Regions from separate parts of the Delftia sp. WSY_10 genome, predicted to be linked through region 1. Evidence: predicted binding sites of a transcription regulator. Region 1 holds the regulator's gene; the other holds the start of a gene.

What was found. The regulator LexA, encoded in region 1, represses DNA repair genes until DNA is damaged. The targets are predictions, from matches to a motif close to ACTGTATNNNNATACAGT.
Region 2: the regulator LexA is predicted to act here: its motif matches at 2,139-2,156, upstream of ACF8ML_RS04905 (VRR-NUC domain-containing protein).

Annotation. Positions count from the first base shown of each region.
Region 1 covers NZ_JBICKY010000053.1:231,901-236,078, reverse strand. Annotated here, with positions in the region: gene adk (adenylate kinase) at 1-359, shown strand, start outside; gene ACF8ML_RS22235 (asparaginase) at 450-1,439, opposite strand; gene lexA (transcriptional repressor LexA) at 1,538-2,212, shown strand; gene ACF8ML_RS22225 (hypothetical protein) at 2,375-2,782, shown strand; gene ACF8ML_RS22220 (MFS transporter) at 2,866-4,047, opposite strand.
Region 2 covers NZ_JBICKY010000012.1:615,224-619,401, forward strand. Annotated here, with positions in the region: gene ACF8ML_RS04900 (helicase C-terminal domain-containing protein) at 1-430, opposite strand, end outside; gene ACF8ML_RS04905 (VRR-NUC domain-containing protein) at 427-2,103, opposite strand; gene ACF8ML_RS04910 (DUF2191 domain-containing protein) at 2,259-2,471, shown strand; gene ACF8ML_RS04915 (hypothetical protein) at 2,598-3,305, opposite strand; gene ACF8ML_RS04920 (Com family DNA-binding transcriptional regulator) at 3,315-3,776, opposite strand; gene ACF8ML_RS04925 (helix-turn-helix transcriptional regulator) at 3,879-4,178, opposite strand, start outside.

The DNA.
Region 1 (4,178 bases):
GCGTGAAGCTGGACTACGTGCTCGAGATCGATGTGCCCTTCGATGCCATCATCGAGCGCATGAGCGGCCGCCGCTCCCACCCCGCTTCGGGCCGCACCTACCACGTCACGTTCAACCCGCCCAAGGTCGAAGGCCTGGACGACGTGACCGGCGAGCCGCTGGTGCAGCGCGAGGACGACAAGGAAGAAACGGTCAAGAAGCGCCTGGACGTCTACAGCAGCCAGACCCGCCCGCTGGTGGACTACTACCGCGCCTGGGCCGAGAAGGAAGCCGCAGCAGCCCCCAAGTACCGCGCCATCAGCGGCCTGGGCTCGGTGGAAGACATCACCCAGCGCGCCCTCGCAGCACTGGCTGAATGACGCAGGCCATGCGCCAGACCCCAGAAAAGCACCCGCCGGGTGCTTTTTTGTTGCCCGCCTGCATCTGAAGCGCCGGCGACGCCCGGAGGATCAGTCGCGCGGCTGCGCGGCCAGCGCCAGCATCATGGCAATCCGCGCCTTGGCCACGGGCAGTTGGACCAGATCGGCCTCTGCGGGGTCCGTGCCAAGCCCCGAGGCAACGGGCAGGCCTTCGGCGCAGCGCGTGCCCCGCCAGATCCAGACGCCTTTGTCGCGCGCACGCAGCAAGGCCGCTTCCATGCTTTCGTGAATGGTCGCATTGCCCGTGCCGGCCACCACGATGCCGCGCACGCCTGCGGCCACCAGCGCATCCACGCCGCAGGCACGCGCCAGGGCACCGCTGAACACCACCTCGACCCAGGGCAGCTCATCCAGCGCCAGCAGGTCAGACAGAGCGGGAGCGGAAGTCACCATCCGCGCAACGGGGGCGACCGGCGTGACCGGCGCATCAGGCACCAGCCAGCGCACGCGTCCTTCCTCCACCACGGCCTGCGGGCCACCTTCCATGGAGCGCATGGCCTGCAGTCGGTAAGGGTGGCCCTTTTGCACCTGGGCCGCCGCATGCACCTCGCCGCCGGCCACCACCCACACACCGCTGCGCCCGCCGCTGGCGGCCACGGTCACGGCATCGCGCAGATTCTGCGGTCCGTCGGCCAGCAGGGCCGTGGCCGGGCGCATGGCGCAAGTGAGCACTATGGGCTTGGCGGCAGGCAGCAGGCTGTGCAGCAGCCAGGCCGTCTCTTCCAGCGTGTCCGTTCCATGCGTGATCACCACGGCGCGTGTGTCCGCATCCTCCAGCGCCTGCGTGCAGGCACGCAGCAATGCGCGCCACACGGACCAGTCCATATCCTTGCTGTCCACCTGCGCGATCTGCTGCGTCTGCACAGGCCCCAGCGCCTGCTGCTCCAGATCCGGCACGGCATCGAGCAGCGACTGCACCGTGATCTGTCCGGCCTTGTATCCCACTGCCTGCGACTGCGAATCCGCCCGGCCGGCGATGGTGCCGCCCGTGCCAAGAATCACCAACTTTGACTGCCCCACTTGCACCTCTTGGAAAACTGGTTAAAAATACAGATACTGTATAAATCATCAGATGACTTCTCTGCCTGCCATCTGAATTCAAGGACCGGACGCACGCCATGCTCGACCATCCCAAGCTCACCGCCCGCCAGCAACAGATCCTGGACCTGATCCAGGCCGCCATCTCCCGCACGGGCGCGCCCCCCACCCGCGCGGAAATCGCCAACACGCTGGGCTTCAAGTCCGCCAACGCAGCAGAGGAACATCTGCAGGCCCTGGCCCGCAAAGGCGTGATCGAACTGGTCAGCGGCACCTCCCGCGGCATTCGCCTGCGTACCGACACCGTGCGCAACATCAATGCCGCACGCGGCACCAGCTTCGGGCTGCCGCTGTCGGCCCTGGCGCCGCTGATGCTGCCGCTGGTGGGCCGCGTTGCGGCGGGCTCGCCCATTCTCGCCCAGGAACATATCGACCAGACCTATTCCGTCGAACCCAGCCTGTTCCAGGTCCGCCCGGACTATCTGCTGCGCGTGCGCGGCATGTCCATGCGCGACGCGGGCATCATGGACGGCGATCTGCTGGCCGTGCAGTCCGCGCATGAAGCCCGCAACGGGCAGATCGTCGTGGCACGCCTGGGAGATGAAGTCACCGTCAAGCGCCTGCGCCGCACCACGCAGGGCGTGGAGCTCCTGCCGGAAAACCCCGATTACCCGGTGATCCGCGTCGCTCCCGAAGAGGCCTTTGCCATTGAAGGCCTGGCCGTGGGGCTGATCCGCAACAGCATGTCCATGTAAACCGGACAGGCAGCCCTGCACGGGTTGCCACCCCCTACTTCATGCACCGCCCAGGTGGTAGGCGCGAAGCCTTGCAGCTTCGCCCTGGGCGGAGCTTTGCCCGCAAACCGCAATCCTGCCTGTGTCCATGCCTCTTTGAAATACGCCAACAGGAGTCGTCACATGGGATTCGCTCTGCCAACACTGTCTTCTCTGTCCTTCCTGCGCCTGGCACAGGGCATTCGCCTGCCCGCCGCCGCCATGGAGCCCGCCATGCGCACCATCCAGCCCGAATCGCCTGTGCAATCCGAGCAGGCGACCATCCTGTCCTTCAGCAAGGCACGCCGCCGCAGCCAGCAGCGGCGCAGCAAGTCAGCACGGCTGCCAGAACACAGGGATGCGCAGCTGCTGCTGCCCCTGCAACCCGAACTGCCCTCCCTTCCGGCAGATCAGGCCCTGCCTTCGGGTCTGCGCATCATCCAGCGCTCGCCGCAGGAGCAGCCCGAATGCCTGTTCATCTCGGGCCGCATGGCCGATGTCTGTGCCGCCCTGGAACGCATGGAAGCGCACGGCGCGCAGACACCGGCCTGAGGTCGCCCTGAGACCAACCCGTCCACCCGGTCTGCGAGAGCCCGGGCCTGTCTCTTGCCTTGCCCAGCGGCAGGGGCTGCGCATCAGGCCCTGACAGCCGCCGGTGCAGCACTCCCCTCGCTGCGCCGATTGCGCATGCACCACGCCTGCGCCGCGGCAACGCACAGAATGCACAGCACGACGCTCAACGAAAAACGCAGTCCGCGCGCATCGGACAGCATGCCGAACAACGGCGCCACCATGCCGCCTATCGACATGGCCAGCCCCAGGGTCAGCCCGCTGGCCGTGGCCTGGTTGCGCGGCAGATAGTCCTGGGCCAGCGTGACCTGGGCGGCAAACGGAAGAAACATGCACACGCCCAGGGCCATGGTGCAGGCCAGCGCCATCCATGGCGTGGAGGCCAGGGCCAGGGCCGCCAGAGCAGGCAATGCCAACAGGTAGCCGGCGCGGATGGCCTGCATGCGCCCCCGGCGATCTGCAAGCGTGCCCCCCAGCAAAGTGCCCACCGCCGCAGCGGCTGTGAATGAGGTCAGCGTGGCCGCTCCCATGAAGTCCGAGCCGCCCAGCTCGCGCGTCACGAACATGGGCAGGGTGGACAGCACCGTCACATAGGGAATCGACCAGCAGACGATGACCCCGCACAGCAGGAAGAAGGCGCGCCAGTGGTTGGCGGGCAATTCGCCCTGAGCCACGGCCAGGCGCCGGGTGGCGCAATGGTCCTTGGCTCCATCCCGCCAAGTACAGGCATACCAGAGCACCAGCATGGCCGCTGCAGGCAGGGCCAGCATCCAGCTGCGGTGCAAGGCGCCTGCGCCCACCACGGCCGCAGCCAGCATGGGAGCGAACGATGCCCCCGCCGTTCCGCCCACCGAAAACACGCTCATCGCCTTCTGCGAGCTGCCGCCCGCCATGCGGGCCGCCACCGTTGCGGACGGATGGTAGGCCGCGATCCCCAGGCCGCACAGCACGGCAGCCAACCAGCTGACCCAGTAGTCCGGGCTCATGCCCACCAGGGCCAGGCCCAGGGCGGCCACCACAAAGCCGGCCGGCACCATCCAGGGCCGTGGCGACCGGTCGGCATACAGGCCGAACAGCGGCTGGACCATGCTCGACAGGCCCGTGGCCGCCAGCATCAGGCCGCTGGCTTCCGTATAGCTGTAGCCGCGCTCCAGCACCATGAAGGGCAACAGCGCAGGAACCAGTCCCTGGTAGAGGTCGTTGATGGCATGCGTGCCCGTAAGCAGCCCCAGACGTGCGCGGTTCATGCCCTGCCTCCTGTCACGTCCGTCATTCTCGAAAGGGAAATCATCTCCATACCTGCCACTTTCCTGCGGATTGAAAGTGGGTCATCGTAGAAAGTGCATGATCTGCATTCCTGCTACGAAGCAACAACAAT
Region 2 (4,178 bases), on a different contig from region 1:
GCGTGGCCGCGTCTTCCTCCTGCACCAGCACGGTTTCCTCCGAGTTGCCCACGTTGAAATACACCAGGGCCACGCGCAGCCGCTGCAGGCCGCGCGCCTGGCACAGCAGATGGGCATAGATGCGCGCCTGGGCCCAGTGCAGGGCGCGGTGATGGGCGCGCACGCCCTCGATCTGGCCGCGGTAGGTCTTGATTTCCTCCAGCTGGCCGGCCTGGGCATCGAAGCCGTCGGCACGGCCGCGCACGCGCAGGTCGCCGTACTCACCGGCCAGGCTGATCTCGGTCTCGTAGTCCTTGCCCCTGCGCGACTGCACCAGGCTGTGGCCGGCCATGCCCTCCAGTGCGCTGGGCGCGGGCGTGAAGCGCAGGTCCAGGTCGCCCGCGCGCGCCGTGAACTCGCACAGCGCGCGCACGGCCACGGTGTAGCTCACGCGGCCTCTCCCAGCGGCTGGCCGCGCCACTGGACATGGCACACGCGCACGGGAATGCCGTGCTCGGCACAGTACTGCAGCCAGCGGATCTGGTTGTCCTGCAGCTTGTCGCCGGGGGCCTTGGCCTCGACCAGTTCGTAGCGGCGCTCGGCCGGCCAGAAACGCACCAGATCGGGAAAGCCCGTGCGGTTGGCCTGCACGTCGCGCAGCAGCCGCGCAAAGAACAGCTTGAGGTGGGCGGCCGGAATGCAGTCCAGCGCCAGCGCCAGCAGCGGCGCGCTCAGCGTGCCCCAGAACACGAAGGGCGACTGCAGGCCCTGCTTGTCGGCATGGCGCTGCACGATGACCTCGCGCCAGCTGCCATCGTCCAGATGCGCCAGGCATTCCTCGAACAAGGCTGCGCGGCGCTGCACGAAGTCGGGCGCGGACAGGTCGGCCGGGCCGCTCTGGAACGGGTGGAAGAAAGCGCCCGGCAGCGGCGCGAAGATGGCCGGCCAGCACAGCAGGCCGAACAGCGAGTTGATGAGCGCGTTCTCCACGTAGAACACGGGCGCGGCGTCACTGTGCCAGTGGTCACGCAGCACGTACTCGACGGAGCTGGGCCGCGCCGGCAGGTCCAGCTCCACGTCCATGCGCATCTGCGCCACCACGGGCGCCAGCGCCGCCGCACGCCCGCGTGCGCCCTGCCCCAGGCTGCGGCGCAGGCGCGGCAGCATGCGCGCCACGCGCTGCAGCTCCTCGTCGCTCTCGGGCTGGGCCTGGGCGGCCTGGGCCAGCGCCATGGCATCGGCAAAGCGCTCCATGCGCTCGTACACACGCATGCGCCGGTGGCGGGCGCCGGGGTAGCGGCTTTGCGCATAGGCCTGCTCGGCACGCTCCCAGTCCTGCATGCGCTCGCAGGCCTGGCCTATGCGCAGCAGCACCTTGGCGCGGCGCTGCTCCAGCCAGGCATTGCCGCTGGCGCAGCCGGCCACCTGCTGCAGCAGCGCATCGATCTCCACGCCCTCATCCAGCGCCGCGCGGCAGGCCTGCAGGGCCAGGTAGCCATCGACATCGGCACGCGACTGGAAGGCCCGCGACGCCGCATCGAAGGCCACGGCCTCGTAGCGGAACACGCCCAGGTCGGCCAGCACGAATTCCGACCAGTCCTGGTAGAGATTGCCGAAGAACATCAGCCGAAAGCGCTCGCACAGCGCACCCACCATCACGCGCCAGGCGGCTTCGCCGGCTCCGACGCCCTGGGGCTGCCACTGCGCATAGGGCCTGGGCGCCTCGTGCAGGGGCTGCAGGGCCTGCAAAAGCTCGGCCTTGCGCAGGCCTGAGTGAACGGGTGAGCCTGCGAACAGCTGCAGCAGCTCGGGCTTGGTGTGCAGCGCAAACAGCTCCTCCAGCGCCATGGGGTGGTCCGCGTCCAGCCAGCCCAGCTCCAGCAGGGGCGCGGCCGCGTCGGCAATGGCGGGAATCTCTTCGTACACCAGCTTGCCGGCCCGAAACCAGGGCCCGCGCCGCATCAGCAAACGCACCATCAGCGCCTGCGAGGGCTGGGGCAGCTGCGTGAAACGGGTGAGGAATGCCTGCTCGGGCGCGTCCAGCAGATCGCCGTAACGCTGGCCAATCCAGTCCAGCGCGCGCTGGAAGTTGTGCAGGTAGTAGAAGCGGTGGGGAGGGAGCATGGGCCTGGCAGATCGGGCAGCCAGGCCGCTCGAAAACTGTATCTTTATACAGTCATCATAGCAAAACAGGAGTGACCACTTCGGAGGGAAGCGCGCTTGTCTGCAGGCTGGCGCAAGCCCAGAATTGCATCTGTTTTGATGACACAGGGCCCGCCATGCGGATCACCGTGACGATCGACGATGCCTTGTACGAAGAAGCCCTGAAGATGTTGGAGCCAGGCATGGACGAGGCAGATCTGTTCCAACAGGTCCTCAGAACTTTCGTGAGGGTGCAGGCAGCCAAACGCCTCGCAGCACTTGGCGGCAGGGCAACCGATATGCCGGACTCCCAGGAGATTGCGTGTCGCTGGCCCTCGCCTACAGACTAGCTTTCCACCAAAGGCAGCACGATGCGCAACGCATGGCAGCATGCGTATTGACCACTCCCTGCCAGAAGGACCAGGGCATGGCGGCGATACGGCCACACGCTGCCCTGGAACCCGCTCTCAGATCACTTACGGATTGGCTATCACCTCGTCAGCATCCGACCAATAGCTGATCAGGCGTGTATAGACAAAGCCGGCGGCAGGCTTGTTGGGATCACTGATGCTGAACAACACCACCTTGCCTGCGTCACGGGAGTCATAGTTGGCCGAGTAATCCGACCAGAAGGTTGGCAGGCTGAATACGGTCTGGCCCGTACTCTTGTCCGTTGCCCGGACTGCGTGGCCGATGCTGCCGTTCTTGGAAATGCTTTCGATCACCAGTCGATACCAGCGCAGTTCCTCGAGCTTGGCCTCGCCGATGGCACCACGCGGATATTGAGCGGACGGACGATGGTGCGAGTCACCGTTGTCCTTGGTGTTGGTGATCTCAATTTCCTCAAGCGCCACGCTGCCTGGCGAATAGCCCCAATTGCCCGCAATGACAGCACCGCCACGGTTGTCACCCGCCACACTGTATGAGCCTTTGTGCCTGGCAATGATGCCCATGTGGCAAGCGGCCAGATAGCCATCGCTGAAGCGCACATCCATCACGATGGTGTGGCGGTTGTTGGCAGGGTTGTAGTTGGCAGGACGCCCCGTGTTGTCGAACACGAGCGCATGCGGATTGATATGCCGCGAATCGTAAACAAGAGGGAAACCCGTCGTGCTTTTGTACTGCTGGATGTTGTCCGGCGGCATGTACTGATCCGAGACGAGAACCTTGGAAACTTGAGCCATGGAGGCCTCCTATTCAATGGATGGAGTCGAAGGCGCTCGGCGGCACTCGGGTGGGGGGTTCGCTTGGACCCTCAGGGAATTCAACGTGCCGCAACGCGGGCACTTGATGTTCAGTAGCTGAAAGACGCCCATGGCGAGCTTTCGATTGCAGTTCGCGCATCTCACTTCCTGCTCCATGCGCTGCCTCACTGCAATGGTTGAAACAACATGCCGTCGGACACCAGAAATGGCAACGTACCGCCGCTGAGAAGGACGGCGTTGAAGCCGACAGGAGAGCAACTGGCAAAACAAAACATGAGGCCTCGACACAGTGGATTTCAGGAAGTCCGCCGTATGGCTTGGGCGGACTTTTATTGTGCTGGCGCGAAACCTGTAGGTAAAACTGTGCCGGACGTGGCTGCACCGCTTACGTCGAGCAAGCCTGTGGTCGCGAGACAGGCGCCTGCACGCGCTGGCCCAGCGGTTTGGCATTGCCTGCCGGAGCGTCCTGCCGTAGGGCCGGTTTCCCTGCTTCTCGAAGGGCTGGCCCGGCGCACGGCGCTCGCGCGGGTTCGAACAAGCGCGCGACACGCGCTAGAAATCCGGCCTGCGCATCCTCGACAAGGCGTCCTGCCGATTGGCGGCTCCCAGCTTGCGGTAGATGTTTTCCAGGTGCCGCTTCACCGTACCTGCACGCAGCTCCAGCATGGTGGCGATTTCTGCGTTGGTGTTGCCGTTGGCGACCCATTGCAGCACTTCACGTTCGCGCGGGCTCAGCACGTCGGCAGCCGGCGAGCCCGGTGAGAGCGCCTGCCATGCCGCCTGGCTGATTCGCTGCTGCTGGCTCAGGCGCCGCCACTGCGCCTGCGCATGCGGCCCCAGCAAGGTCAGCGC